Regions from separate parts of the Methylobacillus flagellatus KT genome, predicted to be linked through region 3. Evidence: riboswitches for the same ligand, from Rfam matches in the RefSeq annotation. Region 3 holds a riboswitch; each other region holds the start of a gene.

What was found. Region 3 has a riboswitch for thiamine pyrophosphate ahead of MFLA_RS09125 (3-oxoacyl-ACP reductase). Riboswitches for the same ligand answer to the same signal wherever they lie in the genome.
Region 1: another riboswitch for thiamine pyrophosphate. It lies ahead of thiC (phosphomethylpyrimidine synthase ThiC); the one in region 3 lies ahead of MFLA_RS09125 (3-oxoacyl-ACP reductase).
Region 2: another riboswitch for thiamine pyrophosphate. It lies ahead of MFLA_RS10175 (TonB-dependent siderophore receptor); the one in region 3 lies ahead of MFLA_RS09125 (3-oxoacyl-ACP reductase).

The regions. Positions count from the first base shown of each region.
Region 1 covers NC_007947.1:2,710,335-2,721,181, reverse strand. Annotated here, with positions in the region: gene MFLA_RS12925 (TolC family outer membrane protein) at 1-1,051, opposite strand, end outside; gene MFLA_RS12920 (efflux RND transporter permease subunit) at 1,048-4,251, opposite strand; gene MFLA_RS12915 (efflux RND transporter periplasmic adaptor subunit) at 4,248-5,339, opposite strand; gene MFLA_RS12910 (protein-L-isoaspartate O-methyltransferase family protein) at 5,712-6,368, opposite strand; TPP riboswitch at 6,539-6,649, shown strand; gene thiC (phosphomethylpyrimidine synthase ThiC) at 6,719-8,605, shown strand; gene MFLA_RS12900 (pseudouridine synthase) at 8,709-9,851, shown strand; gene MFLA_RS12895 (YidB family protein) at 9,960-10,358, shown strand; gene MFLA_RS12890 (undecaprenyl-diphosphate phosphatase) at 10,456-10,847, shown strand, end outside.
Region 2 covers NC_007947.1:2,121,784-2,132,630, reverse strand. Annotated here, with positions in the region: gene MFLA_RS10175 (TonB-dependent siderophore receptor) at 47-2,206, opposite strand; TPP riboswitch at 2,280-2,378, opposite strand; gene MFLA_RS10170 (SulP family inorganic anion transporter) at 2,471-4,117, opposite strand; gene MFLA_RS10165 (di-heme oxidoredictase family protein) at 4,278-5,630, opposite strand; gene MFLA_RS10160 (ABC transporter substrate-binding protein) at 5,636-6,895, opposite strand; gene MFLA_RS10155 (TonB-dependent receptor plug domain-containing protein) at 6,923-8,950, opposite strand; gene MFLA_RS10150 (sensor histidine kinase) at 9,167-10,606, shown strand; gene MFLA_RS10145 (response regulator) at 10,636-10,847, shown strand, end outside.
Region 3 covers NC_007947.1:1,918,990-1,929,836, reverse strand. Annotated here, with positions in the region: gene MFLA_RS09155 (alpha/beta hydrolase) at 1-138, opposite strand, end outside; gene MFLA_RS09150 (LysR family transcriptional regulator) at 414-1,427, shown strand; gene MFLA_RS09145 (LLM class flavin-dependent oxidoreductase) at 1,649-2,650, opposite strand; gene MFLA_RS09140 (protein adenylyltransferase SelO) at 2,999-4,555, shown strand; gene MFLA_RS09135 (mechanosensitive ion channel) at 4,837-6,321, opposite strand; gene MFLA_RS09130 (sodium:solute symporter family transporter) at 6,441-7,892, opposite strand; TPP riboswitch at 7,940-8,043, opposite strand; TPP riboswitch at 8,234-8,344, shown strand; gene MFLA_RS09125 (3-oxoacyl-ACP reductase) at 8,389-9,174, shown strand; gene MFLA_RS09120 (LLM class flavin-dependent oxidoreductase) at 9,363-10,652, shown strand; gene MFLA_RS09115 (MgtC/SapB family protein) at 10,787-10,847, shown strand, end outside.

The DNA.
Region 1 (10,847 bases), 790 kb from region 3:
GGGCGACCTCGACTTCATCCATGGCTTTCTGCTGGTTGGCGATGGCTTCGCGTACGCGCGAACTGATGGCGCCGCCCTGGTACAGCGGGATGTTGAACCTGAGGCCGATGGTGGCGTTCTGCAGGTCGCTGCCGAAACCGTTGGGACTACCACTGGCGCGGGTGTCGGTATAACTGCCCACCATATCCAGTGTTGGCCAGTGCCCGGCGCTCATGCGCTCTACTTCTTGCGTGGCTAGGTGCAAAGCTTCCTGCTGGATGCTCAGCGCCAAATTGTTCTGGATGGCAAGATGGACCCATTGCTCCATGTCCTGTGGCTGCGGCGGGCGGGTTTCCAGGTCCTGGCGCACCGTGGCGAGGCGCTCGGGCAAGCGTCCAGTGATGGCCTGCACTGCACGCTTGCGCACTTCGTAGTCATTGAGCGCGGCGATTTCCTGAGCCTTGAGCAAATCGTACCGCGCCTGGGCTTCATTGACATCGGTGATGGTGGCGGTACCCACCTCGAAATTGGCCTTGGCTTGTTCCAGCTGTTGGGAAATTGCCGCTTTCTGGCTATTGATCAGGTCGATCTGGTCCTGCGCCATCAGCACATCGAAATAGGCTTGTGCACTACGCAGCATCAGCTCCTGCTGTGACTGCATCAATTGCTTGTCAGCCTGTGAAACCTGGGTTTGCGCCTGCTTCATCTGCACCCAGTTCTCCTTGCGCAGGATGGGTTGGCTGAAGTTGACACCGAAGCCGAAGGTATCAAAGGACTCACGCCCCGCATTGCGGAAAATCGCGTTTTCCCCGAGGTAGCGGATGTCGGTCTCGGAGTGGCTGGCATCGGTCGTGAAGTTGACCGTGGGGCGGTACAGCGCCTTGCCTTGCTCGATTTTTTCCTGTGCCGCCAGATTGCCGCTGCGTGCGGCGGCCAGTGTCGGGTCATTGGTCAAGGCAATTTCATAGATATCGAGCAGGTTCTGCCCATTGGCGGCCTGCGCATGGCAGGAGAGCAGGCTGGCCAGTGCAATGGCAAAGCAATGGATGCGGGCAACTTTCATGGCAGTCATCTCTGTAAATCCGTCTCGTACCTTGTCAGGGATTGATTGTCCGGCATTCTAACCCGATACCAAGCGGCATACAGTGCCGGCAGCGACAATATCGTCAACACGGTGGCGACGGTCAGCCCACCCATGATGGCGACCGCCATCGGGCCGAAGAAGGTGTTGCGTGTCAGCGGAATCATAGCCAGGATTGCCGCCGCCGCGGTAAGCATGATGGGGCGGAAGCGGCGCACGGCTGATTCGACGATGGCTTCCCATTCGGGTTTGCCGGCGCGCTTATCCTGTTCGATCTGGTCCACCAGAATGACGGAGTTACGCATGATCATGCCTGACAGGGCGATGGTACCCAGCATCGCCACAAAGCCGAAGGGCTTGTTGAAGATGAGCAGGGCGGCGGTAACACCGATCAGCCCGAGCGGCGCGGTCAGTACCACGAGGAAAGTGCGGGAAAGGCTTTGCAGTTGCAGCATGAGGATGGTGAGCACGGCAAAGATGAATAGCGGTACGCCCGCTGCCACGGATTGACCGCCCTTTGCCGACTCTTCCGCTGCGCCGCCTGTCTCCAGGCTGTAGCCCAGGGGCAGGCGCTGGCGTAATTCGACCAGCTGCTGCTCGACCTGGCCGGAGACTACCGGCGCCTGCAGGTCGCCGATCAGGTTGGCGCGCACCGTGATGGTGGGCATGCGGTTGCGGCGCCAGATCACGGCATCCTCGAAACCCGGAGTCAGGGTTGCCAGCTGCGACAGCGGCACACTGGTGCCGGTGCTGGTGGGCACCATGAGTTCAGGGAGGTGTGAAAGATGGGTGCGTTCCAGCGTGTCGCCGCGTAGCACCAGGTCGATGCGCTCGATGCCTTCACGGAATTCGGTGACGTACAGTCCGCGCATGGCGGCATTGAGCAGGTTGGCAATATCGGTGGAGCTGACACCCAGCAGCCTGGCCTTGGATTGATCCACTTCGATCTTCATGACTTTACTGGGCTCTTCCCAGTCCAGCTGCACATTGCTGAGGCTGGGGTTGCGCCGCATGATGTCGGCCACCTGGTGGCTGATGTCGCGGATGTTGTCCACATTGGGGCCAGATACGCGGAACTGTACGGGAAAGCCGACTGGCGGACCATTTTCCAGGCGCAATACCGAAGCCCGGAGCGCGGGGAAGTCGGTATTGAACAGGTGCAGCAGTTTGCCGCGCAACGCCTCGCGCTCGGCATTGCCTGCCGTCAGGATGACGAACTGGGCGAAGCTGCGTTGCGACAATTGCTGGTCAAGCGGCAGATAGAAGCGTGGACTGCCGCTGCCGATATAGGCCACGTAGTTTTCGATGCCGGATTGCCCTTGCAGCCATTGTTCCAGCTTTTTCACCTCGGCATCGGTCGCGGCGTAGGAAGCGCCTTCCGCCAGGCGCAGGTCGACGATCAGCTCTGGTCGGGTGGAATCCGGGAAGAACTGCTGCTGCACCAGCCCGAAGCCCGCGACCGAGGCGATGAACAGCGACACTGTGACGATGATGACAATCCAGCGATGGTGCACGCATTGGGTAATGAGGCTGCGCAAGCGCCGATAGAAGGGCGAGTCGTAGAAATCGGTATGCTCGCCCGCTGCCATGTGCTGCAAGTGGCGCTGCTTGCGGTTAGCGAGGCGTCGGCTGATGGTTGGGGCGATGCGTTGCAGCCAGCGTGTCATGCGTGAAGGGGGTTTGGCCGCCTGCTGCCTGTAGTCGGGCAACAGGTAGTAGCCGAGGTAGGGGACGAAGATCACGGCGGCTACCCATGATGCGATCAAGGCAATCGCCGACACCTGGAAAATGGAACGCGTGTATTCGCCCGTGGAGGACGCGGCTGTCGCGATGGGCAGGAAGCCAGCCACGGTGACCAGCGTGCCTGTGAGCATGGGGATGGCGGTGGAAGTGAAGGCGAAAGAGGCGGCCTTCATGCGCTCCCAGCCCTGCTCCATTTTTGACGACATCATTTCCACCGCGATAATCGCGTCATCCACCAGCAGCCCCAGGGCAAGGATCAATGCGCCCAGTGAAATCTTGTGCAGGCCCACGCCAAATATTTTCATGAACAGGAAGGTGATGGCGAGGACGACTGGAATCACGATGGCGACCACGATTCCAGTGCGCAGGCCTAGGGACAGCAGGCTGACCCCGAGCACGATGACTAGCGCCTCGACCAGCGAGTGGACGAAGTCATCGACGGAACGGATCACGGCACGGGGCTGGGATGAGACGGTGTCGAGACTGAGGCCGACCGGCAACTGGGCATCGATGCGCGCGACGGCCTCATCCAACGATTGGCCGAGCTGGATGATATCGCCGCCGTCATTCATGGCGACGCCGAGCAGCAAGGTTGCCTTGCCCATGTAGCGTACCCGCGCAGTGGGCGGGTCTTCGAATCCGCGGTAGACCTTGGCGATGTCGCCAAGGCGGAACTCATTGCCGTTGGCGCAGAGTTTCAACTCGCGTAGTTCATCCAGGCGGTCGAAGCGACCGCTGACCGCTAGCCGTATATGCTCCGGCCCGCTGTCGTAGGCACCGGCGCTATTGACCTGATTCTGCTGTTGCAATGTCTCCAGCAGGGTGCTGATGCCAATGCCCAGCGTCGCCAGCTTGGCATTGGCCAGCTCGACATAGATGCGCTGCGGTTGTTCACCGAAAAACTCCACCTTGGCGACATCCTTGATCTTGAGCAACTCGCCGCGGATGGATTCTGCCTGTTCCTTCAACCTCGCATAGTCGTAGCCTTCGCCATGCAGGGCGTAGAGGTTGCCGTAGACGTCGCCGAATTCGTCATTGAAGAACGGGCCTTGAATGCCGTCGGGCAATGTATTGCGGATATCGCCGACTTTTTTTCTTGCCTGATACCAGACGTCCGGCACGGCGGAGGGTGGCGTCGAGTCCTTGGCCAGAATGAAAATCAGGGACTCGCCTGGGCGTGAGTAACTGCGCAGGATATCGAGGTGGGGCAGCTCCTGCAGCTTCTTTTCGAGTTTGTCAGTGACCTGTTGCTCCACTTCGTGGGTGCTGGCCCCTGGCCACATTGTGCGGACCACCATGACTTTGAACGTGAAGGGCGGGTCCTCCGACTGCCCGAGCTTGGTGTAGGCCAGCATGCCGGCCAGCGTCAGCACCAGCATAAAGTAAAGCACCAGGCTGCGATGCGTCAGTGCCCAGCGAGATAGATTAAAAGGTAGGCGCTCACTCATTGATTGATTTCTGTCCTGAGCGGCGTGACCGCTTGCCCTTCAGTGAGGGTGTGAATGCCGGTGACGACAAGGGTCTCATCGCCTTTGAGCCCGGATACAATGCTGACCCCTTGTTCGCTGTAGCCACCAATGTCCACTTGCTGCGCATGCACGCGATTGTTCGCATCCATCACCCATACCTGCGCCTCTCCATGTTGTTGCGACACGGCTGTGCTGGGCAGGACGAACGCCTGCTCCTGGCGCTCCAGCCTGACACCTGCCGTCATGCCGATTTGTACTTTCTCGTCGGCATTGAGCAGCGATACCTTGGTCCTGAAGGTACGGGTTGCCGGGTCGGCCGCAGGAGCGATTTCCCTGATGCGCCCCTGGTAGACCTGGTCGCGGTTCGACCAAAGGCGGATGATGGCCGGCGCTCCCGGTTCCAGGTTCTCTAGACGGGATTCGGGAATGGCGATCTGTACTTCAAGCTCGTCAGGCACTGCCACCCGGGCAATCACCTGCCCGGCGCTCACGACCTGTCCCGGTTCTGCGTCGATGGCCGTCACGATGCCATCGCGTTCCGCTGCCAGTGTCGTGTATTGTGCCTGATTGCTGGCTACCCTGACCTGCGCCTGAGCCTGCATTACCTGTGCCAGGCTAGACTTCAGGCGCGTTTCCACCGTGTCCAGGGCGGCTGCGGAAATGAAGCGCTTCTCGAATAGTTGCCGTTGGCGTTTGCTGTCGGCTTCGGCCAAGGCCAATTGCGCTTCTGCGGACTGCAGTGCGGCCTGGGCCGAGGCCAGCGAGAGCTGGTTATCCTCGGCATCCAGCCTTGCCAGCATTTGGCCTTTCTTGACATGGTCACCGACTTCCACGTGACGCTGGATGATCTTGCCTGCGATACGAAAGCCCTGCGCCGATTCATAGCGAGGACGCACTTCTCCCGTCAGCCACTGGCCATGGTCGGTATGCAGGTCGGTGAGCTGCATGACGAGGGCGGGCCGTGGTGGCGGCGCCTCGGGTGCCGGCTTGTGGCAAGCGACCAGCAGGGAAACGGAGATGGCTAACAGCCATGAGTGAAGTGGTGTGCTCGAAAGTAATAACGGCATATCGATACCTACATGCTGGGGATGGAGGCCTGGATCACTGGGTGGACATGCAGGCCATGCGCTGGCTTGTTCCCGCGCATGATGGCGACACCCATGCCATAGCAATCGCTTTCAGGCGGCACTGAGGATCAGCCGGCGCCTGGCATTCCGACAAGTTGTTGATGCTAGGGAGCATAGGCTGGAAGGATAGGGATCATCAAGGATGATTATTAAATAATGTTAGCTGAGCGGTGTCTATCGATAGTTTCAGCAAAGGTGCCAAGGCAATGGACAGGATGTGCAGGCGCGCGGATGATAAAGAACGGGTGCACAGGGTAGTGTGTCATATCTCGGAGATATGGCACCTAGGCACCCAGGTGCCGGTCCATATTCCTAGAAATCGAATTTTTCCGGCTGGGGGGCGTTCTCGAGCTGAGGAAGCGTGGTTTCGAAAATCACGTCCTGGCGTACCGCATCTTCGCTGATGCGGCGCATGATGGTGGCCTCCATCACGGGGGGCTCGCCAATGACGGCGAACAACCTGCCGCCGACGCGCAACTGATCGTTTATCAGCGGCGGCAGGGCCAGTGAACCGGTGAAGACGATCACGTCATAGGGGGCATTGCCCGGCCACCCACGTGCGCCGTCTCCTATATGCAGCGTCACATTGTGGATTTGCTGCTGAAGCAGCTTGAGATGCGCTTGATTGCTGAGTTCGGCATTGATCTCGACGCTGTGCACCTCTTGCGCAAGTGAGGCAAGCAGGGCGGTGAAGTAGCCGCTGCCGGTGCCGATTTCCAGGACTTTATCGGTTGGCTTGATTTCCAGCGATTGCAGGATGCGGCCTTCCATCTTGGGGGAAAGCATGGTCTGGCCGAAGCCGATGGGGATTTCGATATCGGCAAACGCCAGGCCGCGATATTGCTCGGGGACAAACGCTTCGCGCGGCACGCGGCCCAAAAGGTCGAGCACGGTGCCGTCAAGCACCTCCCAGGGGCGGATCTGCTGCTCTATCATGTTGAAGCGGGCTTGTTCTACATCATGGTGCATCGCAATTGTCCTTATCCATCGCATGGCTATCGGTTTGCCGATTATAGCGCCAGACGGCAGAGTTTCAAGCTGGATCGCGTGACCTGCCAGCTTTAGGCACATGATGCTCTGCATCAACTGTGCATCGTCCACAATAATCTTGATCGAATCAGGGTTTTAACGTACATTCCTTCCATCGCTAGGGGTCTGCTGTTGCACGCTGAGGCATGCAATGGCAGTGAGAATTACCCTTTGAACCTGATGTGGATTATCCCACCGTAGGGAAGCGCAGTTTGGTTTGATGGGGTGGTTTCTATTTTTTTATTCCCCTGTCGGTACTCCAAAACGCTTCCCGCATTTTGGAGACTTGAATGAACGCCACCGACAAAAACCTGCAGCAGAATTTCCTCAATGCCACCGCCCAGGTCGATCCGGGCGCAACGCAGCCTTTTACCAATTCCCGCAAGATCTATATCGAAGGCTCGCGCCCCGACATCCGCGTTCCTTTCCGCGAGATCAGCCTGTCCGATACGCCATCGGCATTCGGCGCCGAGAAGAACCCGCCGGTGATTGTCTACGACACTTCCGGTCCTTACACTGACCCGGATGTGCAGATCGACATCCGCAACGGTTTGCCGGCCCTGCGCGCTGGCTGGATTGCCGAGCGCGGCGATACCGAGCAACTGGACGGGCCGACTTCCAGCTATGGCCTGGAACGGCTGCACGATCCCAAGCTGGCCGACATGCGCTTCAACCTGCATCGCAAACCGTTGCGTGCCAAGGCAGGCAGGAACGTGACGCAGATGCACTATGCGCGCCAAGGCATCATTACTCCGGAGATGGAGTTCATCGCCATCCGCGAGAACCAGCGCCGCGAAGGCATGAGCGAACTGTTGCAGACCCAGCATGCCGGGCAGCATTTCGGCGCTTCCATTCCTGAAATCATCACGCCTGAGTTCGTCCGGGACGAAGTGGCGCGCGGCCGGGCAATCATTCCTGCCAATATCAACCACCCCGAAATCGAGCCGATGATCATCGGCCGCAATTTCCTCGTGAAGATCAATGCCAATATCGGCAATTCCGCCGTCAGCTCAAGCATAGGCGAAGAAGTCGAGAAGATGGTCTGGGGCACCCGCTGGGGCGGCGATACCGTGATGGACCTGTCCACCGGCAAGAACATCCACGAAACGCGCGAGTGGATCATCCGCAATTCACCCGTGCCGATCGGCACCGTGCCTATCTACCAGGCGCTGGAAAAGGTCAACGGCAAGGCCGAAGACCTGACTTGGGAAATCTTTCGCGATACCTTGATCGAGCAGGCGGAGCAGGGCGTGGATTATTTCACCATCCATGCCGGCGTGCGTTTGCAGTACATTCCGATGACCGCCAGGCGCATGACCGGCATCGTCTCGCGCGGCGGCTCCATCATGGCGAAGTGGTGCCTGGCGCACCATAAGGAGTCTTTCCTCTACGAGCATTTCGAGGAAATTTGCGACATCATGAAGGCCTACGATGTCAGCTTCTCGCTCGGCGACGGCCTGCGTCCCGGCTCGATCTACGATGCCAATGATGAAGCCCAGTTTGCTGAGCTGAGAACCTTGGGTGAATTGACCCGGATCGCCTGGAAGCATGACGTGCAGACCATGATCGAAGGCCCTGGCCACGTACCCATGCACATGATCAAGGAAAACATGGACTTACAGCTGGAGCATTGCGGCGAGGCCCCGTTCTATACTCTGGGACCTTTGACCACCGATATCGCACCCGGCTACGACCACATCACCTCCGGCATCGGCGCCGCGATGATAGGCTGGTACGGTTGCGCGATGCTGTGCTACGTCACGCCGAAGGAGCACCTGGGCCTGCCGGATAAGGAAGACGTGCGCGTCGGCATCGTCACCTACAAGATTGCCGCGCACGCCGCCGACCTGGCCAAAGGCCACCCCGGCGCTCAGATTCGCGACAACGCCCTGTCCAAGGCACGTTTCGAGTTCCGGTGGGAGGACCAGTTCAACCTCGGCCTCGATCCGGAGAAAGCCAAGGAATTCCACGACGAGACCCTGCCGCAGGAAGGGGCCAAGCAGGCGCACTTCTGCTCCATGTGCGGTCCGCACTTTTGTTCAATGAAAATTACCCAGGACGTGCGCGAATATGCCAACAAGCTGGGTGTGGACGAGCAGGCGGCGCTGAGCAAGGGCATGCAGGAAAAGGCGATCGAGTTCGTTAAGCGCGGCAGCGAGGTTTATCAGAAGGTTTAAGAAACCGACAAAACACACGGATGCCTGTTTTTTCATTGTGCATACATGGAAGGCCGCCTAGTGGGATTCAGGATAGCGGTTGCAGCTATGCTAAAATCGCATAATGACCACACTTAAATTGAAACCCGGTGCGGCAACTCCGCCTAAGGCTCCCGGCAAGCCGCCGGTGCGCAGGGCGGACCCCGCCAAGCGGTCGCGTACGACGGTGCCGGAGTATATCGCCAAGGCATCCACGGCAAGAGACGTCGAAGCCGGGCCTGGCCCCGAAAAAGAACGAAAAGCGCGGCCTAGCGCGGCCCCTCATCAAGTGGCTGGCAAACTCCCGGCAAGGCCAGCAAAGTCGCCAGTCTCTGCCAGCCAGCAAGATCGCAAGCAAGACGGCAGGCCGCGCCAGTTTGACGATCGGGATACGCCGCGCCGCGGCGGCAAGCAGCGCGACGGGTTCGAGTCTGGCGAGTTCAACCAGGATAGAAAGACCAACCCCAAGTTTTCACCCAAGCCTGTTCCCAGCCAGCCTGAATTGCCCAGGCTATCCAAGCGGATGGCCGAGCTCGGCCTGTGCTCGCGCCGAGAGGCGGACGAGTTCATTGCCAATGGCTGGGTGAAGGTGAATGGCGAAGTCGTCGATGTGCTGGGCACACGCGTGGCGCCCGATGCCAAGATAGAAGTCAGCAAGGAAGCGCACCAGCACCAAGCCGAGACTGTCACTATCCTGCTGCACAAGCCGGTAGGCTATGTCTCCGGCCAGGCAGAGGATGGTTATGAGCCTGCGGTGGTATTGGTGCATCCGGACAACCAGTGGAAGGAAGATCCGAGCCAGACGGTCTTTAAACGCGGGCATTTGCGAGGATTGGCACCTGCCGGTCGCCTGGACATCGATTCCACCGGATTGCTGGTGTTGACGCAGGATGGCCGCGTGGCTCGCCGCTTGATTGGCGAGGATTCGACAGTCGAGAAGGAGTATCTGGTGCGCGTCACCGGGACCTTGAGCGAAGAAGGGTTGAGGAAGCTCAATCACGGCCTGAGCCTGGATGGTGTCAAGCTCAAGCCGGCCAAGGTCTCCTGGCAGAATGAGGACCAGCTGCGTTTTGTACTGCGCGAGGGGCGGAAGCGCCAGATCCGCCGCATGTGTGAACTGGTTGGACTTACCGTGGTTGGGCTCAAGCGCGTGCGCATTGGTAGCGTGACCCTGGGTAAGCTGCCTGTTGGGATGTGGCGTTATCTGCGCCCAGGCGAGCGTTTCTAGGCAACCTTGGGCAGGCTGTCTTATTGGCAGGCGGCCGTTTGGTAACTCGCTGAAGCGTGTAATTTTGAAGACGATACAAGGTCCATGCATGGACATGAGCAAGGAAGCATGATGGGATTATTCGACAGTATTGCAGGCTCGGTGATGAACAAGATGGCGGGTAGCAGCGGCAACCCAATGATACAGGCCGGGCTGGAGCTCATGAACAAGTGCGGCGGGCCGCAAGGCGTGCTTGATAAGCTGCGGGCCAACGGCCTGGACGCAGAAGTCGAGTCATGGTTGGGTTCCGGCAATAATCTCCCATTGAACCTGCAACAGGTGTTGCAGGTGTTCGGCACAGAGTTGATTCAGTCGATGGCGACACAGTTTTCCCTGCCTGTCGATGATTTCGGCAGCAAGCTGGCGGAGTACCTGCCGCAGGCGATTGACAAGCTCAGCCCGGACGGCAAACTGCCAGGCAGCCAGGCAGAGCTGATGGCACGGGCATTTTCCTTGCTTAAGGGATAAGGGTATTTCTGCAGATCCGTCGGGAGGCGGTTCATCGCAGGGTCACAAGCATGCGGCATGATGATGCCGCCAACATCAACAAAAAAGACAGCAGGTCATGGATATCTTATTATTATTGAAGGCTTTTATCCTCGGCATTATCGAGGGTGCCACCGAATTCCTCCCTATCAGCAGTACGGGCCATCTTATCATCGTTGGCGATTTGCTTGATTTCAACGACGACAAGGGCAAGGTATTCGAAATCGTGATTCAGCTGGGCGCCATTCTTGCCGTATGCTGGGAATACCGTAGCCGCCTGATCTCCGTGGCGACCACCTTGCATACCAATACCTCGCAGCGCTTCATCCTCAACCTGTTCGTCGCCTTCCTGCCTGCAGCCATTTTTGGATTGCTGTTGCACGGCTTTATCAAGGAGCATCTGTTTTCCTCGATTACCGTAGCATGTGCCTTGATCGTTGGCGGCTTTGCCATCCTGCTGGTAGAAAATCT
Region 2 (10,847 bases), 200 kb from region 3:
GCATGCTCCTAGAGATGCTGCTCCAAGGAACAATCTGCTGCGCGGGTTAGAAATCGATTTGCGCGGACAGGCGGAAGATGCGCGGTGCACCGGGAATCAGGTAGCCGCCGAATGCGCTGGACGCATCTCCCCAATAGAACTTGTTGAATACGTTGTCTACGCCAAAGCGGAAGGTGGTTGCTGTATTGCCGAGCTTGGTAGTATAGGCGCCGCCCAGGTTCAGGACATGGTAGCCCTCCACTTTTCTGTTCAATGCCGCAATCTCGTTGCTTGGCGCGAAGGCCTTGCTACTTGAATAAATCCATGCCGCGTTCAGCTTGAGCGCAGGCAAGCCAGGCCAGGTATATTCGCTGTACAGCGCAGACCTGAACCTCGGTACATTGCCGGCTTGTTTGTCTTCGATACGGTCATCGCCCGTGCCTTCGGCCCTTGCCTGCAAGGCGGTGACGCTGGCGCTCAGCGCCCAGTTGCGAGTGACGCGTCCTTGGGCGGCAAATTCAAGGCCACGGTTGACCTGCGTGCCATTGACGACGTAGGTGGGTGTGGCATCCACATATTCATTCTTGCGCTTGATCTCGAATACGGCGGCAGATACACTGACGCTCGGTGTCACTTCCGCTTTCACGCCGAACTCGACTTGCCTGGACTTGTTGGGATCCATGATGACTTCTGCGTTAGTCGTGCCTGTGGGTGCCGTACCGCCTGGCTCCAGGCCTTGTGAGTAGGCACCATACACCGCCAGTTCCGGCTGCAGCTTGTAAACCAGCGCGAGGTTGGGCAAGACAAAATCGTCATCCGTGCGGTGCGTCAACACCCCTGATGAGTTGAACTGATCACGCTTGAACTGTACATAACGCACGCCGGCATGCAGCTTGAGCTGGTTGGTCAGGGACATTACATCCTGCACGAACAGTGCGCGCTCTTCATCCTTACGACGCAAACGCACGGGGTTGACGTCGGCAAGTGGGAAGTTGTCATAGTAGACGGGCGCGTAGATATTGCTTTCACCCACATAGTTGTACACATAGTCGGCAAAATGATCGCGACGGTTCAGCGTCGACAGGCCGGCAATGAGCTCATGGTGTACGCTGGCTGTCGTGAAGTTGCCTTGCAGCAGAGCCTGGGTGGCGGTGATCGAGCGCTTGTCGTTCTTGCGGCGCAAGTCATACATCGAATAGCTGCCGTCGCTGCAGAAACCGACTATCAGTCCTTGCGTCTGGCAGCCTGAAGGCAAGGTCACGGCATCATCGCGATGCAGGGTCGATTGGTTGGCCTGCAGGGTGGTATGCCAGTGGTCATTCAACTCATAATTGAACTTCAGCCCGATATTGTAGCTATCATCCACCACTGGCCGGCTCCAGGATTGATCGTTGAGCATTTGTTTGGCACTGACACCGGTCGGGATTCTTTGCTCCGGCCCCAGCAGCTGAAATCCCGGCACGGTCAGCTGTGACTTGTGCTGGTAGTCGAGATCAAGCTGCAGCAATGCCCGGGGACTGAGGTGAAAATCGAATGCCCCAGAAATGAAGTTGCGGTTGCCGGTCGAGCCATCGACATAAGATTTGATGTCTTCCGCTGCGGCATTGATGCGATAACCGAAGATACCATCTTCTGAGCGGCCACTCAGGTCGACGGCGCCGTATACCGTACCGCGTTCGCGAACTTCGAATGTTGCCGAACGCAATGGGACGTCGGTAGGGCGCTTGGTCACATAGTTGATTATACCGCCTGATGAAGCAATCCCTGCCTGCATTCCTGCAAGGCCCTTGAGAATCTCGATGCGCTCCTTGTTTTCCATGGGCACCATGGCTTGCGCAAGAATCACCATGCCATCCTTGCGGTAGTTGGCGCCTTGATTAAGCACAAATCCACGGATGGCAAACCAGTCTGCCAGCCCGACCGCATTGTAGGAGTTCTGTACGCTGGCATCCCATTTCACCGCATCAGTGGCGGAGCGTATGCTGCGATCCTGCATTTGCTCATGGGTGATCACGTTGATGGAAGCTGGCGTGTCCAGCAAGGATGCTTCGGGAAAGCTGCCGACACTGGCGCGGCGTGCCGGGCTGCCGGCAGGCGCGGAGGTGACGACGGTCTCAGGTAGTGATGGGTGATCGGCCTTGCTGGCATCCTGGGCTTGGGCTGCCGGTGAAAATACGCAGGCGATAGCCAGCATGTTGATGTGTGGACGGAAAGTAGAGGCAGGCATGGTGTGCGTTCACTCGCGTTAGGGACAGGCACGCGCAGGAACGGACGAAAAGCCCCAGATAGGCAGAATGGACCTTAGTGGCTTTGCGCTTTCCTACGCTGGCATTATCCAGTTCAGGTTCAAGGGTATATCTCACCAGAAGATTGGCTCTTCAGGACCCCTAGCGTGGCGGCTATCTTAACAAAGATGATGAAGATAGCGCCAATTTTTTTATGTCCAGCGACAGCCTGGGATGGGGCGGGCTGGATACCATCGCAGACTGTGTCAACCAGGCAAGGGCGAGGAAGGTGCCTCCTGCCATAGTAAGTGCAGGTGGGGCAGCACATGATGCGGGCCTATCTGGCCGATAATCCCCGAGCGGCGCAGCTTCTCCAGAATATTGGGCCTGGCTTCCACAATCACTAGTCGAATATTGTGTTGCTTGCATGTATCCAGCAGGTTCCACAACGCCTGCAGACCGGTAGCATCCATGATCGGCACGCGCGCCATACGCAGCACGATGGTGTCGGTGTTCTCGCCTATGGTTTGCAGGCGGCGCTGCAGGTGCTCGGCCGCTCCAAAGAAAAAAGGTCCTTCCAGGCGGTATACCAGTGTGCCCGGCGGCAGGTGCCATGCATGCGGGCCATATTCCTGCTGCAAGTCGTCATCACTCAGCTGCGTCACATTCACCGTGTCCGCCATGCGTTTCATGAACAGCAGTGCGGCAAGTACGACGCCGATATTGACGGCAATGACCAGGTCGCTGAATACGGTAAGCAGGAAAGTGATCAGCAGCACGGCGACATCCGCCCGCGGCGCAGTCCTGGCAATATGCAGGAAGCGATGGACTTCGCTCATGTTATAGGCCACCACGAACAAGATGGCCGCCAGCGCCGCCAGGGGAGCATTCACGGCCAATGGGGCCAGCAAGACCACGATCAACACCAGAGTGACGGCATGTACGATGCCGGACAACGGGCTGTTGGCTCCGTTGCGGATGTTGGTGGCGGTACGCGCCAGCGCGCCGGTGGCGGCAAAGCCGCCAAACAATGGCGAGGCGATATTGGCAATGCCTTGTCCAATCAGCTCCTGGTTCGGCTGGTGGCGTGTTCCTGCCATATTGTCCGCCACGACGGCTGACAGCAGTGATTCGATGGCGCCCAACAATGCAATAGTGAACGCTGGGCCGATCAGCTCGATCATGACAGCGGGGCCGATGCCTTCGGGGAGGGAAAAATGCGGTAATGCCTGCGGAATGCCGCCGAATGCGCTGCCAATGGTAGCAACTTGCTGAAATTGGAAGACGGACTGCACGACAGTGGCTGCCACGATGGCGACCAGGGGACCAGGAATCTTTTTCAAGTACCGGTTGGACAGGACCAGCACTGCCAGCGTGAACGCGCCAAGTAATGAAGTCTGCCATTGCAGCTGCGGCAGCGCTTCGACCAGGTGCAACAGCTTTTCATGAAAATGATGCGATGCTTGTGGAGCAAGGCCAAAAAAATCCTGCCACTGCCCTACGAAAATAATGACGGCGATTCCGCTGGTAAAGCCGATGATCACAGGTTCCGGGATATACCGAATCACGCTTCCCATGCGTGCCAGCCCCATGAGCAACAGCATTGCGCCTGCCATCAGGGTGGCGATCTGCAGGCCGGCAATGCCATATTTCGCTGTAATGCCGGAGAGAATGACGATGAATGCCCCCGTCGGCCCGGTAATCTGCAGCCGGCTGCCGCCGAACAGGGAGGCGAGTGTGCCTGCCACTATCGCCGTATATAACCCTTGTTCAGGCTTGGCGCCGGAGGCGATCGCAAAGGCCATGGCCAGCGGAAGGGCCACAACGCCGACGATCAATCCGGACATGATGTTGCGGGACCAATATTGACGAGAGAGCAGGCCGGCGTGCTTGGCTTCGAGAATGGCGATCATGATATCAGTGCGTGTAAAGAAATCTGCGGACAAACATATGATAATCCTTTCGCAGCAAGCCTATACCGGAGATTAAGGACCGCTGACAAAACCTGGTCGCTTGGACGAGCTCGTACTCACTGCGGCAGAGCGCTTAGTCAGGGGCGTTGCGTCGAACTTGTTAAAGCGACTCGATGAAGTCGAGCAGCGATTGCCTGTCCTCGGGAGACATCTGTTGCACCATGTCGCGGGCCTCCTGCGCTTCACCACCATGCCACAGGATGGCTTCCAATATCGTCCTGGCACGGCCATCGTGCAGGAAGCCTGCATTCGGCTCCACCTTTTTTGCCAGGCCGATTCCCCAGAGCGGAGGGGTGCGCCACTCGCTGCCGCTGGCGGAAAAATCAGGCCGATGGTCTGCCAGCCCTGGCCCCATATCATGTAACAGCAAGTCTGTGTAAGGGGCAATGGTCAGGTTGCCCAGCGGCGCCAGCCTGGGAAATTCACCAGTCTTGATTGCGGGCAGGTGGCAGGCTGCACACTGGGCCTGGCGGAACAGCATTGCGCCCTGTTGCACGCGGGGATCCTCTTGGCGGCGCGGGGAGGGTGCGGCTAGCGCCAATTGGTAGAATTCCATGTGTGCGAGCTGGGTGGTCGAAATTTCCGGATGGCCTGGGGTGGGAGCTTGCCTGCAGGCTGTCTGACGCTCGGCGCAGTTGCCTTGCGGGAACAGGTGCGAGCTTAAGCCCATGTCTCCTGCCAAGGCGCTGGCCGTTTGCTCTCGCAGCGTGGCGACATTGGCTTTCCAGCCAAAACGCCCGATGACCTGCTGCTGTCGTTCCACGCTCCAAACGCGGTTTACCCGCCCTTTGATCCGCCCGGGCTTGGGGGTGTTCTGCAATGCAAGCAAGCTGTTGTCCGCAATCGCCTCGAGCAGGCCCATGCCATAGATGGCAGGCGCAATGCGGGCCGAGGTTTGAATGTCATGAGGAAGTGGGCCGTAGGCTAAGCTGCTGAAGCTCAATACTGGCTTGCGCAGGCGGATGGCCTCACCTCCATTCAGCACCACGATGATATCTTCGTAATGCAAGCGGGCTCGGCCTTCAGCTTCGATACCAGGGGCGCCGAACTCCTGTAATTGGTCGCCATAGGCTGGATGTGGCAGGGGCGCGCCCGTGTGTGTTTTTCCCGGCAGGCTCAGGCGCACGAGCATGGCGCGCATGGACTCTTCAGGCGAGCCGGGTGCAAAGCCCCGGCCATTCTTGGCATGACAGGCAATGCAGGAATTACGGTTGTATAAAGGCCCTAGGCCGGCAATCTCATTGTCCACGGCAGGTGAAATGATCCAGCTTTGCCTGACCAGGCTGCGGCCTTGCAGGAATTGCTGCCTCTGCTCATCAGACAGCGGGCCGATGGCGCGTGTATAGGCTTCCCGGCTGATGTCATTCGTCATGACCTGCGCCTGCTCGGTGCCGAGGGTCAGGCTGGAAAACAGGGCAATGAAAACGAGCGGGAATGACAGGGCGTTGCGCATTGCACTCAATAGGTTGTCGCAATGCGTGCAGCTTCTTCATAGCGGTCATGCATGATGTGCCGCCAATGATCGGCCTCGACCGGATCCAGTGACGTGATCGATTCTGCCCCAGCTTCATCAATCGGCAGGGTATTCAGCAATTGCCTGGCTTTCACCACATTCAGTGCGTCTGCCCCGAGCTGCCTGCTGGCCTCCCGGATGGCGCTGAGGGCATGCTGCAGCGAGGCATGGTTACGTGTGATGATGGCATCAAACAAGGCATTGATGATGTCCTGGCGCGCAAGTCCCCGCCGGGTGTCATATACGAACACGGGATTGTTCTCGAAAGGGTTGAAGTAGTCTGCGGGCTTGTCTGCATAGACCGATGGCCTCACCGGCAACTTGCGGATATCGGGATGGAACAGCAGCTTCTGGCCCTTCTCGGAGAGCACGAATCGGCTGAATGCCTGAGCACCGGCGGGGTTGCCGGCATTTTTCAGGATGGCAAGATGGGCAGGGGAATAGCCGGTCAGCTCCGGGTAAACAAACTGCAAGGGGGCGCCATTCGCAATGGCCGAAGCCGTGAAGAAATCGATGGTAAGCCCGGCCAGCAAGCGACCGCTGGCTACATCATCACTGACGAACGTAGCACCAGAAGTCACCAGTTCGGCATTGGCGGCAATGGCCTGCAACAGGTTCCATCCATCCTGCCAGCCATAGCCCTGCAGCAGGATATCGATGAGAGGGGGAGCATAGCCTACCTTGGAAGGCACGGGCAATGCGATCTTGCCGTTGAATGCAGGGTCTGCGAGATCGGTCCAGCTCCTTGGTGCAGCCAACCCGGCACTCGCCAGCGCCTGTGGGTTGCTCACGATGCCGTACCCCGCAATTTCCGTGGCAATATGATTGCCTTCGCGCAAGGCAAAGCCGTTGACTGCCGCAGGCAAGCCATCGAGGTCGATATTCAGCGGCTGGAACGCCTGCATTTTTTCAAGCTGTGCAAAGTTGCGTTGGGCGGGCGACCAGTACACATCGACACGATGAGAAGTATCCTGGATATAGGCCATGGCATCGCGGGACTGCCGCCAGAGCACTTCCAGCTTGTATTGCGGATATTGCTGCTCAAATGCTGCTTCGAATTGCGAGACGACTTCTTGCGGATAGCTGGTCATCACCACGACCTTGGTCGGGTCTGCCAGTGACCACTGGCTGAAACACATCAGCCAGAGGATGAGAGTGCGGATTGGCCAGCTCAATGCAGCCTTGATAGTAAGAGAGCGGGCCATGGGTTTCCTATCTAATGAATGAGTTGCTTAGAACTTGCGCGTGACGTTGACGAATATGTTGCGGCCTTCCATATAGAAGCCTTCAGTATATGCATAGTTTTTGTCGAGAATATTGTTGATCCCCGCCTCGGCAAACCAATCGGTATTAACGGCATACATGGCCTTAATGTTACCCGTGGCATAACCTTTGGCTGACAGCCAATCCGTGACTGTGGCATTCTGACGAGAATAACGTGATGACGCCGCTTCGACACTGGCCAGCACTTGCAATGCACTGTTTACTTTCCATTTGCCATATGCAAACAGTTTCTGGCGAGGTACATCGGTCAAGCGCTGGTCATTGCTGAGGTTGTCACGGTTGATAAAGGTGTAGTTACCACCCAGCTCAATATTATTAGTCGCAAACCAGGTTGCACTCAATTCGATGCCATGACTTTCGACTTTACCAATATTGCGGAACTGGAAGCACTCGCCTCCACCGGCGGAACAAGCAGAGTTTGGCAAGCTGACAGACTGGATCATGTCTTTGGTATCAATAAAGAAGACTGCACCTTGGAGCTTCAATTCTGGCAACACAAAAGCACCGGCACCCAGTTCATAATGGGTTGCCCTTTCTGTGTCTAAGCCAGGGTTAGGCACTGCGCGACCGAAACGACCAGAAAAACGGTCCTTCATGGTCGCAAAGCGGCTTTTTCTGGCGACTGTAAAGTGAATGTCGCTATCCTCTGTTGGCTTATAGAAAAGACCAGCTTGGGGGTTCCAAGCATGAGCATCTCCATTCGGGAAATCGTAAATCTGATTTGAGTTGTTTAATCCTTCAGCCTTAATAGTGTCACGTTTATCATAACTGATGCCTGTTACCAGGCTAAGTTTCTCATTGAAATGATGGGTATCTTCAATACCAAATGAAATGGTGCGATCTTTAAAGGTTTGAACCGGGTTTCCCTTGTTGTGTTCTTCATGCTTGTCGTGTTTGTAATGTGCAGCAAACTTCAATGTATTGCTTTTGGCAATATCGAAACCAAGCTCGGCGCTGGCACCATAGGTGTCATCGTTATAAATACTAGTGAATGAACTAGGTCTAGTCATCGTGGCATAACGGGCATCGTCGTAGCTTTCCAATACATTTCTGAACTTGTCATAGAAAGCCCGCACTTTCAAGTAAGCGCTATTACCAAAGGTGGTACGTGATATGAAGTACAAGCTCTCCTTATCCCATTTGGGCCAATCCCAGTAATTGGCTCTTCTGTCGCTGTCTCTGCCAGCATATACTGGGCTGCCTTTCGTGCCTTGCTGATTGATATAGTTCAAGCTGTATTCGTTACCTTCACTGGGGGTCAAGCCGATTTTCAGGTTGATTTTGCCATCCCGATTATAAGCACGCTCCCTGTCCCCACCGTCCTCATATGCATTAGGCTTGTAATCGCTAGACATACGGGAGCGCTCATTGTCCACATATGAGGTATTGGCTTGCCAATACCATGTTTCGTAATTACCGCCCATATTGACATCGGTAGCATAGCCATTGAACTTAAGATTGCGGTCAGTTTTAATGCCTGCAGTAATGCTGCCTTCAAACTCCTTTGTTGGTTTGCGGCTAACTAGGTTGATTGCACCGCCCAAAGTATTAGGGCCGTATAGAACGGAACTGAACCCTTTCGATAATTGAATCTTGGAGAGGTCAAAAGTGTTGAAACGGCCAAGGTCCACATAGCCATCGTAAGTGACATAAACCGGAATACCGTCTACGAATACAGGCACTTGACGCAAGTCAAATCCACGCAATTGCACCAATTGTTCATTGCGCTGCCCACCTTGAGTCATGCTGATACCAGGCAACATATTTAAAGCCGTGCCTACTGTCTCGCGGTTGAATAAACGCATATCCTCTTGTGTGATGGTGCTGTCATAGAGCCTTGTATTTTCTGGTTGCTTGGTTGTGATGACATTGATTTCACCCAAGGCGTAAGGCGTAACTTCTGCCAAAACGACTTGAGTATTGACTGCTAGCGCGGCAATCACTGCCAGCTTGAGCGGTTTTAGGTAATTAGACACTGATCTCCCCGATGCTAAGTAGTTGAAACAAAGGAGGGATTAAATATTAATTCAATATATTTGTAAATATATAACGAATATTATTTTGATGAATCTTGAAGATGCGCATGCATAGATGACAGGGTTCGGGGAGAAGCCCTGGCGGGAAACCTTGCGCAGCTTGAATTAATCAATTGTTCTGGTAGGCTTTCCTGAAACTTTTCAATAGGTATTGTTTTGTCGCCGCTATCAGAAATCCGCAAGTATCTCGAATCCGCCGCGCAGAGCTCGCGGGATGATATCTATGCGATCGACCCTGAACGACTGCAGCTGATGGGGGTGCTGGTGGATGGTGCAGAGGCGCCGATTGCCGATCATCCCCTGGACGACTTGCTGCAAGCGTTACGCGAGCCGTCTGTCAGAGATCTGCTGGATGCTGTGCCGACCGAAGCGGCGATGGTGGATATCAGCCATGAGCTGCATGCGATCAACCGTTATTTTGGCGAGTTTCGCCTGCTCATGGTCGGCCGTGGCAGCGGGCGGGTGCTATTGGTGATGCGGGACAGCCAGGCGTTCAGCCGACATATCCTGCATGTGCTGAATGAAGGCGCGAATTTGAGTGCTCTGATTTCCAATGCGCCTGGCGTGGTTTATCAGGCGCATATGAGTCGTGATGGCGCCATGAGGTTTCTTTACCTCAGTGATGCTTGCAAGCCCTTGCTGGGCGAGGAGGCCGAGGCATTGATTGCCAACCCGGACATTTTTCTCTCTTTGATTGATGAGGAGGATCGCGGCGCATACGAGAAGAACATCAGCCAGTCTGCCCATGGACTGAGTGTATTGAACTGGACCGGGCGTTTCTGGATGCAGGCATGGCAGGATACCAAGTGGATCAACCTGCGGGCCACGCCGCGCAAGATGCCTGACGGCACCGTGATGTGGGAAGGCATCATGACGAATATCACGCAGAGCAGGCGGGAGCAGCAGGCGATCCGGGAGTCGCATGAGAAGCTTGCCAGGCTTTCGGCACAGCTTGCCCAGATCAAGGAGAAGGAGCGCTTGAAAATCGCCCAGGAGGTGCATGATGATCTGGGCGGCAATTTGACGGCGATCCGGCTTGGGTTGTCTTCCATGATCAAGCGGCTGGGGCCCGAGCAGGAGGTATTGCTTGCCAAAGCCAGGCAGCTTGAGGCGATCGTCGATGATACATTCGAGGCCGCGCACCGGATTGCGAGCGACTTGCGCCCCAATGTGCTCGAGTTGGGCATTGTGGCTGCATTGGAGTGGCAAGCTACCCAGTTTGTCGACAAGATTGGCATTCCCTGCGAGTTTGTGTGCAACGTTGCCGAGGTCGATATTTCCACCGATCACGCCATTACCTTGTTCCGGATTTGCCAGGAGGCCATGTCCAACATCGCCAAGTATGCGAAGGCCAGCCATGTCGAGGTGACGCTGGAGGCTTCGGCCGAGGAAATCATGATGCAGGTGATTGACGACGGTATCGGCATTGCGCCGGTAGATAGGCTGAAAGCCAATGCATTTGGCATCAGCGGCATGTCTGAGCGAGCCGTGGCACTTGCCGGGCAATGCAAGGTGCAAGCCGGCAGGCAAGGGGGTACAATAGTCAGCGTTACTTTGCCGTTGCATCCCGTAAAAATCGAGGCTGCCGGTGGATAATAAAAATTATCTAACTCATTGCGTTGGTCATGTCATTCACTTCCACTATCAAAGTTGTTATTGCTGACGATCATGCGATCCTGCGTGAGGGTTTGAAGCAGATTCTTGCTGAAACCGAAGATATCGAAGTGGTTGCTGATGCGAAGAACGCAGCCGAAGCCATCAAACTTGCAGGCACCAAGGGCCTGGATGTCGTTGTGCTCGACATTTCTCTGCCGGATAGAAGCGGTATTGAAGCGTG
Region 3 (10,847 bases):
GTTGAATCCGCCGCCGTGGAAATACAGCACTAGTGGCACATCGCCGCCTGCCTGCGCGCGACGGTACAGCCGGACGGGGATTGTTCCCTCCGGCCCGGGGATGATGAAATTTTCACGCGAAACGTGTAGTTCGTTCACAATTGGTCTGCAGTCGTGGTAGCGATGCGACACATTGTGATCGTTGTTTCTGTATTAATAATCTGTCGAAATGTGGAAACACTATTGCTAATTGGCAAACAATAGTGTTGGTCTAATGGAGTAACGCACACCATCCAGGCTAGTTATTGCCCAAGTGACTTGGTTCTGAAGGAGTGTCGGTATGCTTTTTATAGGTTTTTTGTAAATAATTGGTTAAATTTTTCAATATTGTTAGTAGAATTCCTCACAATCATTCAGTTTGACGGGAATTCATGATGGACAGGTTGCAGGCAATGCAGGTCTTCACCAGGGTGGTGGATGCCAACAGCTTCACGCGGGCGGCGGATAGTCTAGGTCTACCACGCACTACGGTGACGACTACCATCCAGGCGCTGGAAGGCCTGCTCAACGTACGCCTGCTCAACCGCACTACGCGGCGCTTGAGCCTGACGCCGGACGGCGCGGCCTATTACGAGCGTTGCATGCGCATCCTGGCCGAAGTGGATGAGACGGAGGCCTTGTTCCGCGATGTGACGCGCGGCCCGAGCGGACGGCTGCGCATCGACGTACCGCCCTCGATCGGTCGTCTTATCATCATTCCCAAACTATGCGATTTTTATACCCGCTACCCGGATGTGGAGCTGGTGATCGGCATGAGCGACCGCCCGGTGGACATGGTGCAGGAGGCGGTCGACTGCGTGGTGCGCGTCGGCGATTTGCAGGATTCCAGCATGGTGGCACGGCGCATCGGCACGTTCCATATTGTTACCTGCGCCGCCCCGCGTTACCTGGCGGAATATGGCATGCCCGGCACCTTGGACGATTTGCAGCACCATCATGCCGTGCATTATTTTTCCAGCCGCACCGGGCGCAATATGGATTGGGATTTCGTCATCGAGGGAAAGGTTACTGAGGTCAAGATGGCGGGCAGGGTCGCGGTCAATGATTCCGAGGTCTATGTGGCTTGCGCATTGCAGGGGTTTGGGCTTATCCAGGCGCCGCGTTACATGGTGTTGCCGCAGCTCGAATCCGGTGAGCTGGTCGAGGTTTTGCCGCAATGGCAGCCTTCAAGCCACCCGATTTCGGTGGTCTATTTACATAACCGGCACTTGTCTCCAAAGGTCAGGGCTTTCGTGGACTGGATTGCGGAGTTGTTCGGCAGCTGCCCCTTGCTGGGCGGATGCAGCAGCGACATGGTCGAGAATGAATGTCGCTTTGCTCAATGCGAGCAGGGCAACACGATGCGCGGGATCATCGATCGCAATAATGTCGCCGAGGCGGTGTTCTGAAGTGTGACCGTTCTTGGCCTGCCACAATCTCATCACTTTGAACTGAGCTATGTAGTAAGAGCGCAGGATGTATCCTCGCTTCATGCTTTGATCAATCGCGTGGTGGTCATGGCTCCCCGGCCCAGCTCCAGGTGCTGACCCTGATCAGCAGGCATCAACGCCATCATCGACTCAATGAAAGATATTCGTTCCCCAGGTGCCGGACGCATGTCCGGCCTTGTTCATTCCGCGGTCAGCCTGTCGCGGATAGTGGCGACGGCACGGTACGATTGCAATCTGATGTCTTGGTCGAACACATGGCCGGTCACCATCAACTCATCAGGGGCGAGATCGTTGAGCAGTTTTCTCAGGCCGGCCTCCACGGTGGTGGAAGAGCCGACCAGCGAACAGGCCAGCATGCGCTCCACGCTGATTTTCTCGGCTGGCGTCCAGTATTGCTCGATATCGTCCACCGGCGGCGGCAATTGTCCCGGTATGCCGCGATGGAGATTGGTAAACGCCTGTTGCTGGGAGCTGAACCAGTAGCGTGCTTCTTCATCGGTGTCAGCGACCAGGATATTGGCCGTCACCATGAAATAAGGCCTGTCCAGCGAGGTGGAAGGCTGGAAGTTGCGGCGGTAGGTGTCCAGCGCCTGCAACAGGAAGGTAGGCGCAAAATGCGAGGCAAAGGCGAACGGCAAGCCATGTGCAGCGGCAAATTGGGCGCCATACAGGCTGGAACCCAGTACCCAGATGGGAATGGCTAGCCCGGCCCCGGGCACCGCCCTGATGCTTTGCCCTGGCTGGGGCAAGTCAAAGTAGCCCTGCAGTTCTGCCACTAGCTCGGGGAAGTCTTCGCCATGCGCATGCAAGTTGCGCCGCAAGGCGCGGGCGGTGGCCATGTCGCTACCGGGCGCCCGGCCCAGTCCGAGGTCAATGCGTCCGGGATAGAGCGATTCCAGCGTGCCGAATTGCTCAGCAATCGCCAGCGGAGCATGGTTGGGCAGCATGATGCCGCCGGCACCGACGCGGATTGTCTGGGTATGGCCGGCGACATGGCCAATGACGACAGCCGTCGCAGCGCTGGCGATGCCGGGCATGTTGTGGTGTTCCGCCAGCCAGAAGCGACGATAACCCAGCGTTTCGCCGAGCTGCGCCAGCTCGACGGAGTTGCTGAACGCCTGCGCAGGCGTGCTGCCTTGAACGATGGGGCAGAGGTCAAGGATGGAAAATGGAATCATCATGTGCAAGTGTCGTGGGATTATTGTGGAAGACAGGCATGTGTGCCTGAGGTTCTTTGCAAGCCTGATTATGCACCGGCAATAACGATGCCTGGGGGAAGTTCGTAAGAGAGCCCAGGGATTGGCTAGAAAACGCGCTTTGTGTCAAGACAACGCTCCGGGCCCGGGCCGGCTAGGCTGGATCGTGCCGGTTGTTCCCAGCGGCTGTTGCGCCATGCATGAACTCATTTGGCCTGTTTCCCCAGGCAAGTTTCCAGATTAACTTCTGCAGCAGGAGAACATACAATGCTGAAAACTGTCATCCTCATAAGCTTTTCTTTTTCTTCTGCCCCCTGAATTGATGATTTGACTATGCTCACTTTTGATAACCGTTTCCTGCGGGAACTGCCGGGAGACCCGGAAACCAGTAACCAGTTGCGTCAGGTATATGGCGCTTGCTGGTCCCGCGTGATGCCGACCTCGGTATCATCGCCCAAGTTGTTGGCGTATTCCCACGAAATGCTGGAGGCGCTGGAGCTGAGCGAGGAAGAGATCCGCTCCCCGGCATGGGTTGACGCATTGGCAGGCAATGGCCTGATGCCCGGCATGGAGCCTTATGCGGCTTGCTATGGCGGGCACCAGTTCGGCCATTGGGCAGGGCAGCTGGGAGATGGCCGGGCCATCAGCCTGGGCGAGGTGGTCAACCGCCAAGGGCAGCGTTGGGAGCTGCAGCTCAAGGGGGCAGGCGTCACGCCATATTCCCGTATGGCGGACGGGCGCGCAGTGCTGCGCTCCTCGGTGCGCGAATTCCTCTGCAGCGAGGCCATGCACCACTTGGGAATCCCGACGACACGCGCCCTGAGCTTGGTGCAGACCGGCGATGTCGTGATCCGCGACATGTTCTACGACGGCCATCCCCAGGCAGAAAAAGGCGCGATTGTTTGCCGGGTCTCGCCCTCGTTCATCCGTTTCGGCAATTTCGAGATATTTGCCATGCGTGATGACAAGCAAACCCTGCAAAAGCTGGTGGACTTCACCATTGACCGCGATTTTCCCGAACTGAGGAATTACCCGGAAGAGGAACGGTTGGCTGAATGGTTTGCGATCATCTGCGTACGCACGGCGCGCCTGATCGCGCAATGGATGCGCGTGGGTTTCGTGCATGGCGTGATGAACACCGACAATATGTCCATCCTCGGCCTGACCATCGATTACGGCCCCTACGGATGGGTGGACAATTTCGACCCGGGCTGGACCCCCAATACCACCGATGCGGCGGGCCGCCGCTATTGCTTCGGCCGCCAGCCCGACATTGCGCGCTGGAACCTGGAGCGCCTGGCGCAGGCGCTCTATACCTTGAAGCCGGAGCGCGAAATCTACGACGAAGGTCTCATGCTGTATGACCAGGCCTACAACAACGAATGGGGCGCCGTGCTGGCTGCCAAGTTCGGTTTCAGTGCATGGCGCGACGAGTATGAGCCTTTGCTCAATGAAGTATTCGGCCTCATGACCCAGGCCGAAATCGACATGACTGAATTTTTCCGCAAGCTGGCATTGGTAGATGCCGCTCAGCCCGACTTGGGCATACTGCAGAGCGCGGCTTACAGTCCCGCATTGTGGGAAACATTCAAGCCCAGGTTCAGCGACTGGCTGGGGCAATACGCGCAGGCGACTCTGGCGGACGGGCGCGACCCAGCGGAGCGGCGTGAGGCGATGAACCGGGTCAATCCGCGTTACGTGCTGCGCAATTATCTTGCCCAGCAGGCCATAGACCTGGCCGACACCGGCGATACCAGCATGATAGAAGCGTTGATGGACGTGCTGCGAAAGCCTTATGATGAGCAGCCGGGCAAGGAGCGTTTTGCTGCCCTGAGACCGGATTGGGCCAGGCACAAGGCCGGGTGTTCGATGCTATCGTGTAGTTCTTGATTCAAGCTTTTTCCACGAGTGAATGTCTGACCGCGCCTGATCGCCCCAATGATGCGGAATGGCGCAGCCAAGTGTGGGATTGATCGCACTTGCCGCAAACTTCTCGTTTGACATTCTTACTTTCGACAACAGAGAAACGATACACGCCATATGGTCTAGCCTATCCTCTCGCTATCTGGCAGGGACAAGGGCGCAACATCGGCTGGGAATGTGCAAAAAAAGCCGCCCAGCTTTGCTGAACGGCTTCTGCCTGAATAGGTAAGGCGGTGATCCAGATGGACTTAATTCTGCTTGTCGTCGTCGATGAATTTCGACAGCCAATGATCCATGAGCTTGCCAGCCGCCTCACGTCCCCCCAGGCCGAAGGAGAGGGCAACGGCCACTGCGATGGCGCCCAGTGTCAGCCCGAATGCCAAGTTGACGATGTCGTCGGCAATGCCCATGGCGCGTAGGCCCATGGCCACTACCAGGCCGAGGATGGCGAAACGGGCAATGCGTGCCAGGCCGCGGCTGTTGGGGCCGGTAGCGCGGTCGATGGCTTCATGTGCCAGCCCTGCCAGCCAGAAGCCGACCACCAGAATCACCGAGCCGAGCAGCACATCACCACCAAAGCGTATGAAGGTGGCGATGATGTCGCTGACCTGGAGGAAGCCAAGCTGGTTGGCCGCTTCCACCGTGGCGAACAGCATGGCAAAGAACAACGCGATCTTGCCAACGAGGCCCGAGGCAGATTTCCCTTCAAAGGCATGGCCGAGGCCGATGCGTGCAGGCAGGGCGTCGAAGCCGAGGGTATGCAGCAGGCTGGCCAGCAAGCGCGCTGCGAATGAGCCCACCAGCCAGGTGAGTCCCAGGATCAGGCCAGCGGCGATGATGTGTGGCACGGCGGCGAGGAACATGCTCAGCATCTCGGTGGCCGGGCGGGAAATCGCCTCGATGCGCAGAGCGTCGAGTGCGGCGATCAGTGAGGGCAGGAAGACTGCAATGAACACTATCAATCCGCCCACGTGCGACAGGCGCAGAGTTTCCGCTATGCCGGCGCGTTGGCCGAGATTGTCGGCGCCAGCGGTGCGCAGCAGGTTGCTGACAAGGTTGCGCAGCACCGTGGCGACGATCCAGCCAACGCTACCGATCACCAGTGCGGCGACTGCATTGGGCAGGATGTCGAGTACCCGGCCTACCATGTCGCGCAGCGGATCGAGCAGGCCCTGCAACTGCAGCGCGCCCAGCACGGCTGGCACGAACAGCAGGATCACCAGCCAGAATAGGGCCTGTGCCAGGCTGTCACTGATAGGTGCCATGCCTGCATGCTCGGCCAGCCTTTCATCCAGCGTGGTTTTCGCCAGCACGCGCGTGATGATGGCGCGTACCAAGCTGGCCAGCAGCCAGCCGATCAATGCCAGCACCAGCGCTGCAAGGATGCGCGGCGCATAGGCGAACATTTCGGTGAGCAGTGCGGCGAACGGGTCGGATACCATCGCCAAGTCGAGCGAATTGAGCACCGCGACAAAGGTAAACAGCAATACTATCCAGAACAGGCTGATGGCGACGCCTTTTTCGATATCCACAATTTTCCCGGTCTGACCGGTCATCTGCGCAAAGCGGCGGTTCAGATCTGCCATGCCGAGACCGCGTCGCACGCCGGCTCGTACCAGTACGGCGAACAGCCAGCCCAATACGAGGATGGCCAGCGCGCCCAGCAACTGGAGCATATTGTCGCCGAGTCCGGCTTGCACCGTGCTCCACACATTGTTCCATTGTGTATTCATGCGAACCTCCTATTTTCGTATAGATGACACTATTCGATTGTTTTCAATGACAATATTCGGTATTCAATGGTTTGATGATGGCTGTGCTGGGAAGGGTTTGTCAACAAGTCCTTGCTACCTTAAAGCTGTCCCCCATCCAGTTTACGGACGCTGCCGTTGAGCGTGGTCAGGTCGAAATGCTGTTTTCGGCGCTTGAGCAAGCGCATGAGGGTAATCACGACAACCGGGGCCAGGGCAGCAAGCAGGAAGGACTCCAGCAAATGTGTCACCGGCTGGTAAGGCATCGGAAACATGAACAGGCCTGCGGCGAGTCCTGCCACGGTGCCTGTGACGGCTTCGCGGCCGGTGTGGGAGCGGCTGAACAGGCCAAAGAACACCGGAAACGCTGCCGCTGCGCAGAGCAGGTCTGCCAGCAGGAACAGGTAGAGCACGCTGTAGCCTTGCGCGGCGACGACCAGCACGGGAATCGCAACCAGCAGGACCAGCCAGCGCGACAGGCGCATCAGGCTGGCTGCGCTACTTCTGGGCATGACGCGGCCGATATCAACCGCCACGATGCTGGAGATGGCGCTGATGGCCGTGTCCACGCTGCACATGACCAGCGAGATGCCCAGCGGAATCAGGGCGACGGCCAACCAGAGCGGGATATTGGGCATGATCACGCTGAACAACGCCACTGAGCTGTCGCCGTCCGGTGTCATTGCCATGAAGGCCAGTCCGAACAAGCCCATGATGAAGATGAAGGGCACGACGAGAATGCCGCCGAGCAGGAAGCCGTTGCGCATGGTAGGGATGTCCTTGGCGGAGTAGATGCGCTGCCAGTTGCCTTGGTGGAAGATGCCGGTGAGCAGGATGGCGACAAAGAAGGTGAGCCCGGCCTTGATGCCGCCGATATCCTCCAGGTCGATCAACTGCGGCGCGGTGTGCTGCAGCTTTTCCGCGATCGGGGCAATGCCGCCGGTCGCCTGCCATCCGATGAAGACCAGCGCGGCCAACAGCGGGATGATGATGACGATCTGCACCTTGTCGGTGAAGATGGAGGCACGGAGGCCGCCGTAGGTGGTGTAGAGCAGCGTGAAGCCGAGCACGATGGCAGCAGTGGCCCAGAGCGGCACCGGCGCGAGCAGCGTGACCATCTTGGCGATGGCGGTGATCTCGGCGCTCATGGCGATGAACAGGTAGAACAGCATGATGGTCAGCGCAAGCAGGTACATGGGCTTGCCGTAGCGGGCGATGAGGAATTCAGTCAGCGAGTGACCGCTGGGCATCAGCTCGCGCATGCGCTTGCCGAGCGGGATCATGGCAAGTCGGGGCGACATGGCGCCAATAGCATAGCCGATCACGGCAGTCAGGCCGCCCCAGGTCGCTGCCTGCGCAGGCGAGAACAATATCCATGCGCCCAGCGACGAGGCCAGCAGGGTCATGATACTGGCCAGCGTACCCTGGCTATTACGCGCGACGATGTATTCCTCAAGATTGCCGCGGAACCTGCGTGAATAAGCTATGCCAGCGATGGCGAAAATGGCGGCGAAAAAGACCAGCCAGGTGAAAACGGCTTGTGTACTGAGCATTGCGTGGTGACTCCTGGTAATCGGCGAACGACAAGGAGCACGCACATCGAATGCGTTGTTTCCTTCCTTTCGCCAGCATGGTCTGGATCAAGTATTAAGGGTCATGACGGTTGTCATTTCTCAGCCGCAAGCGGCTCCCCTAGGTTAGGTCTGGAATTATAGCGATATTCTTCCAGTGTGCGATGAAGACATGCGGATAATTCATGTTTCATGGTATGGTTCGGCCTCAGAGTGGCTAAATAAAACTCAGCCAAGCGATCCTGACTGGGCGCTCTGCCGCAGACCGTACAAATAGTACGGCAAGGCAGAGCACAACAACGTCAGGAGAGTTTTGTTAGCCACTCTTCGGCACGGGGTGCCTTGTTTGAATGATTCAATTCAGTCAGGGCTGAGAACACACCCGTATACCTGATCCAGATCATACTGGCGGAGGAATGCCTGTCGCAGTTTGCGCTGCCATGTATTCCCTTGCCATGGACCATTGCAAAGGAATTACATGGGCAATCCATCTTCATCGCTACTCCCGATTCAAGAACAACTCGTGCTCGTCACCGGCGCAGGCCGTGGGCTGGGGCGGCATATCGCTCGCGCCTTCCTTGGTCAGGGGGCAAGTGTGGTCGTCAACTATCTTCACAGTGCGGAAGCCGCCGAGGCCTTGGCAGATGAAGCGCCGGGGCGGGCCTTGGCGATCCGGGCGGACGTGAGTGATGCCGTTGCCGTGCGGGCGATGGTGGAGCAGGCGCAGGCGCATTTCGGCAAGACCGTAACCACCATCGTGAACAACGCCCTGCCTGACTTCAAGTTCAACGGCGATGCGCGGTCGCATGCGCATGAGCTGGCATGGGAAGAGTTGCAGCAGCAATTTGAGGGTGTGGTGCGCGGTGCCCTTAATACCGTCCAGGCCTGTTTGCCTGGCATGCGTGCGCAGGGCGGCGGCCGGGTGATCAATATCGGCACCAACCTGTTCCAGAACCCGGTAGTGCCTTACCATGATTACACCGCCGCCAAGGCAGCGCTGCTTTCCCTCACGCGCACCCTGGCGCAGGATCTGGGGCCTGATGGCATCACGGTCAACATGGTGTCGGGCGGCCTGCTGCGCACGACTGACGCCTCTGCTGCCACACCGGATGCCGTATTTGACCTGATTGCCGCGAGCACACCCTTGCGCCGCGTTACTACGCCGGAAGAGTTCGCCGACGCGGTGCTGTTCTTCGCTTCGCCCTGGTCGCGCGCGGTGACGGGGCAGAACCTGGTGGTGGATGGCGGGCTGGTCAAGAATTAGGATGGCTGACGCCATTTTTCTGGCGTTGTTGCCCAGCTCTGGCGTTATTTCTTGCGCTGCCTGCGGCAAGTCGTCTAGCCAGGATCGCTGCTAAGCTTTTTTCCAGCCATTCTTGCTCGCGTCAATATGCTATCCGCTGACTCAGCGCCTGTCATGATCGAATTCACTAAAGAGGCTTTTGTTCTGCCATGATGCACATCAACTTGTTCCTGTTCGGCTGCGGCCACCACAATGCGGCCTGGCGCCACCCGGATTCCCAGGTCGAGCGGCTTGGTGATATCCGCTATTACGAGGAAATGGCGCAGCTGGCCGAGCGTGGCAAGCTGGACGCCGTGTTCTTTGCCGACGGCCATGCCACCAACAACATCACCGATGGTCCACGCTGGTTTCTCGAACCGGTGACCATGCTTACGGCCATCAGCCGCGCCACCCGGCACATCGGCTTGGTGAGCACGATTTCCAGCACCTTCTTCACACCATTCCATGCCGCACGGCTGATGGCTTCGCTTGACCATATTTCCGGTGGGCGCGCGGGCTGGAACGTGGTGACGTCCATGTTCGACGTCGAGGCCCGAAATCACGGCTATGAAGCCATGCCTGGCCATGCTGAGCGCTATGCCCGGGCAGAAGAGTTCATCCAGGCGGTGCTGCAGTTGTGGGATAGCTGGGACGATGGTGCGCTGCTCAACGACCGCGCTGGCGATTACGTCGACGAAAGCCGGGTGCGCCAGATCAACCACCGGGGCAAGCATTTTCTCGTCGACGGGCCGTTGACCGTGCCGCGCCCGCCGCAGGGACATCCCGTGCTGTTCCAGGCCGGCGCTTCCGAGCATGGTCGCGCGCTGGCGGCAAAACACGCTGAGGCGATCTATGCGGTGGCCTACGACCTGCCATCGGCCCAGGCCTATTACCGTGACGTCAAGGCCAGGGTCAAGGCTGCCGGACGGCAGGTGGATGTGCCCATCCTGCCCGGCCTGGTGACCTTCATCGGCTCAACTGAGGCTGAGGCGCGTGCCAAGCAGCGCGCACTGGATGAACTGCTGCCTGCGGAAACCTCGTTGCGGCAATTGCAGTTGTTCATCGACCAGGATTGCATGGGCTGGGAGCTGGATGCCCCGGTGCCGCCATTACCGCCGTTGGAAGCCTTCACCGGCCCCAAGGGGCGCTACGCCACCGTGTTGCGCATCATTGAAACCGAGCGGCCCACGGTACGCCAGCTATTGGGCCGCCTGGCGGCCGGAGGAGGGCATTGCACCATGGTTGGCACTCCCGAGCAGGTGGCAGACCAGATGGAGCATTGGTTCCGCAATGGCGGCGCCGATGGGTTTAACCTGATGCCACCTGTGCAGCCTGACAGCGTTCAGGATTTCGTCGACCATGTGATTCCCATCCTGCAACGGCGCGGCTTGTTCCGCGAGGATTACGAGCACACGACATTGCGCGGCCACCTGGGCCTAGCGCGGCCTGGGAGACAGTAGCCTGGCTCTTCCTTGTCCCGCGCCGGGTCCTATCTTGGATATCGCGCCGTCATGTATGATGTGAGCGCCTGGAACAGGCCCTAAACCATTGTTGAGAAAGCCGCTTGATGCCTGAGTCCGTCTCTGTAGATGTAATGCTTCACCTGCTCATTGCCTTGGGGGCAGGGTTATTGATCGGGGCCGAGCGTGGCTGGC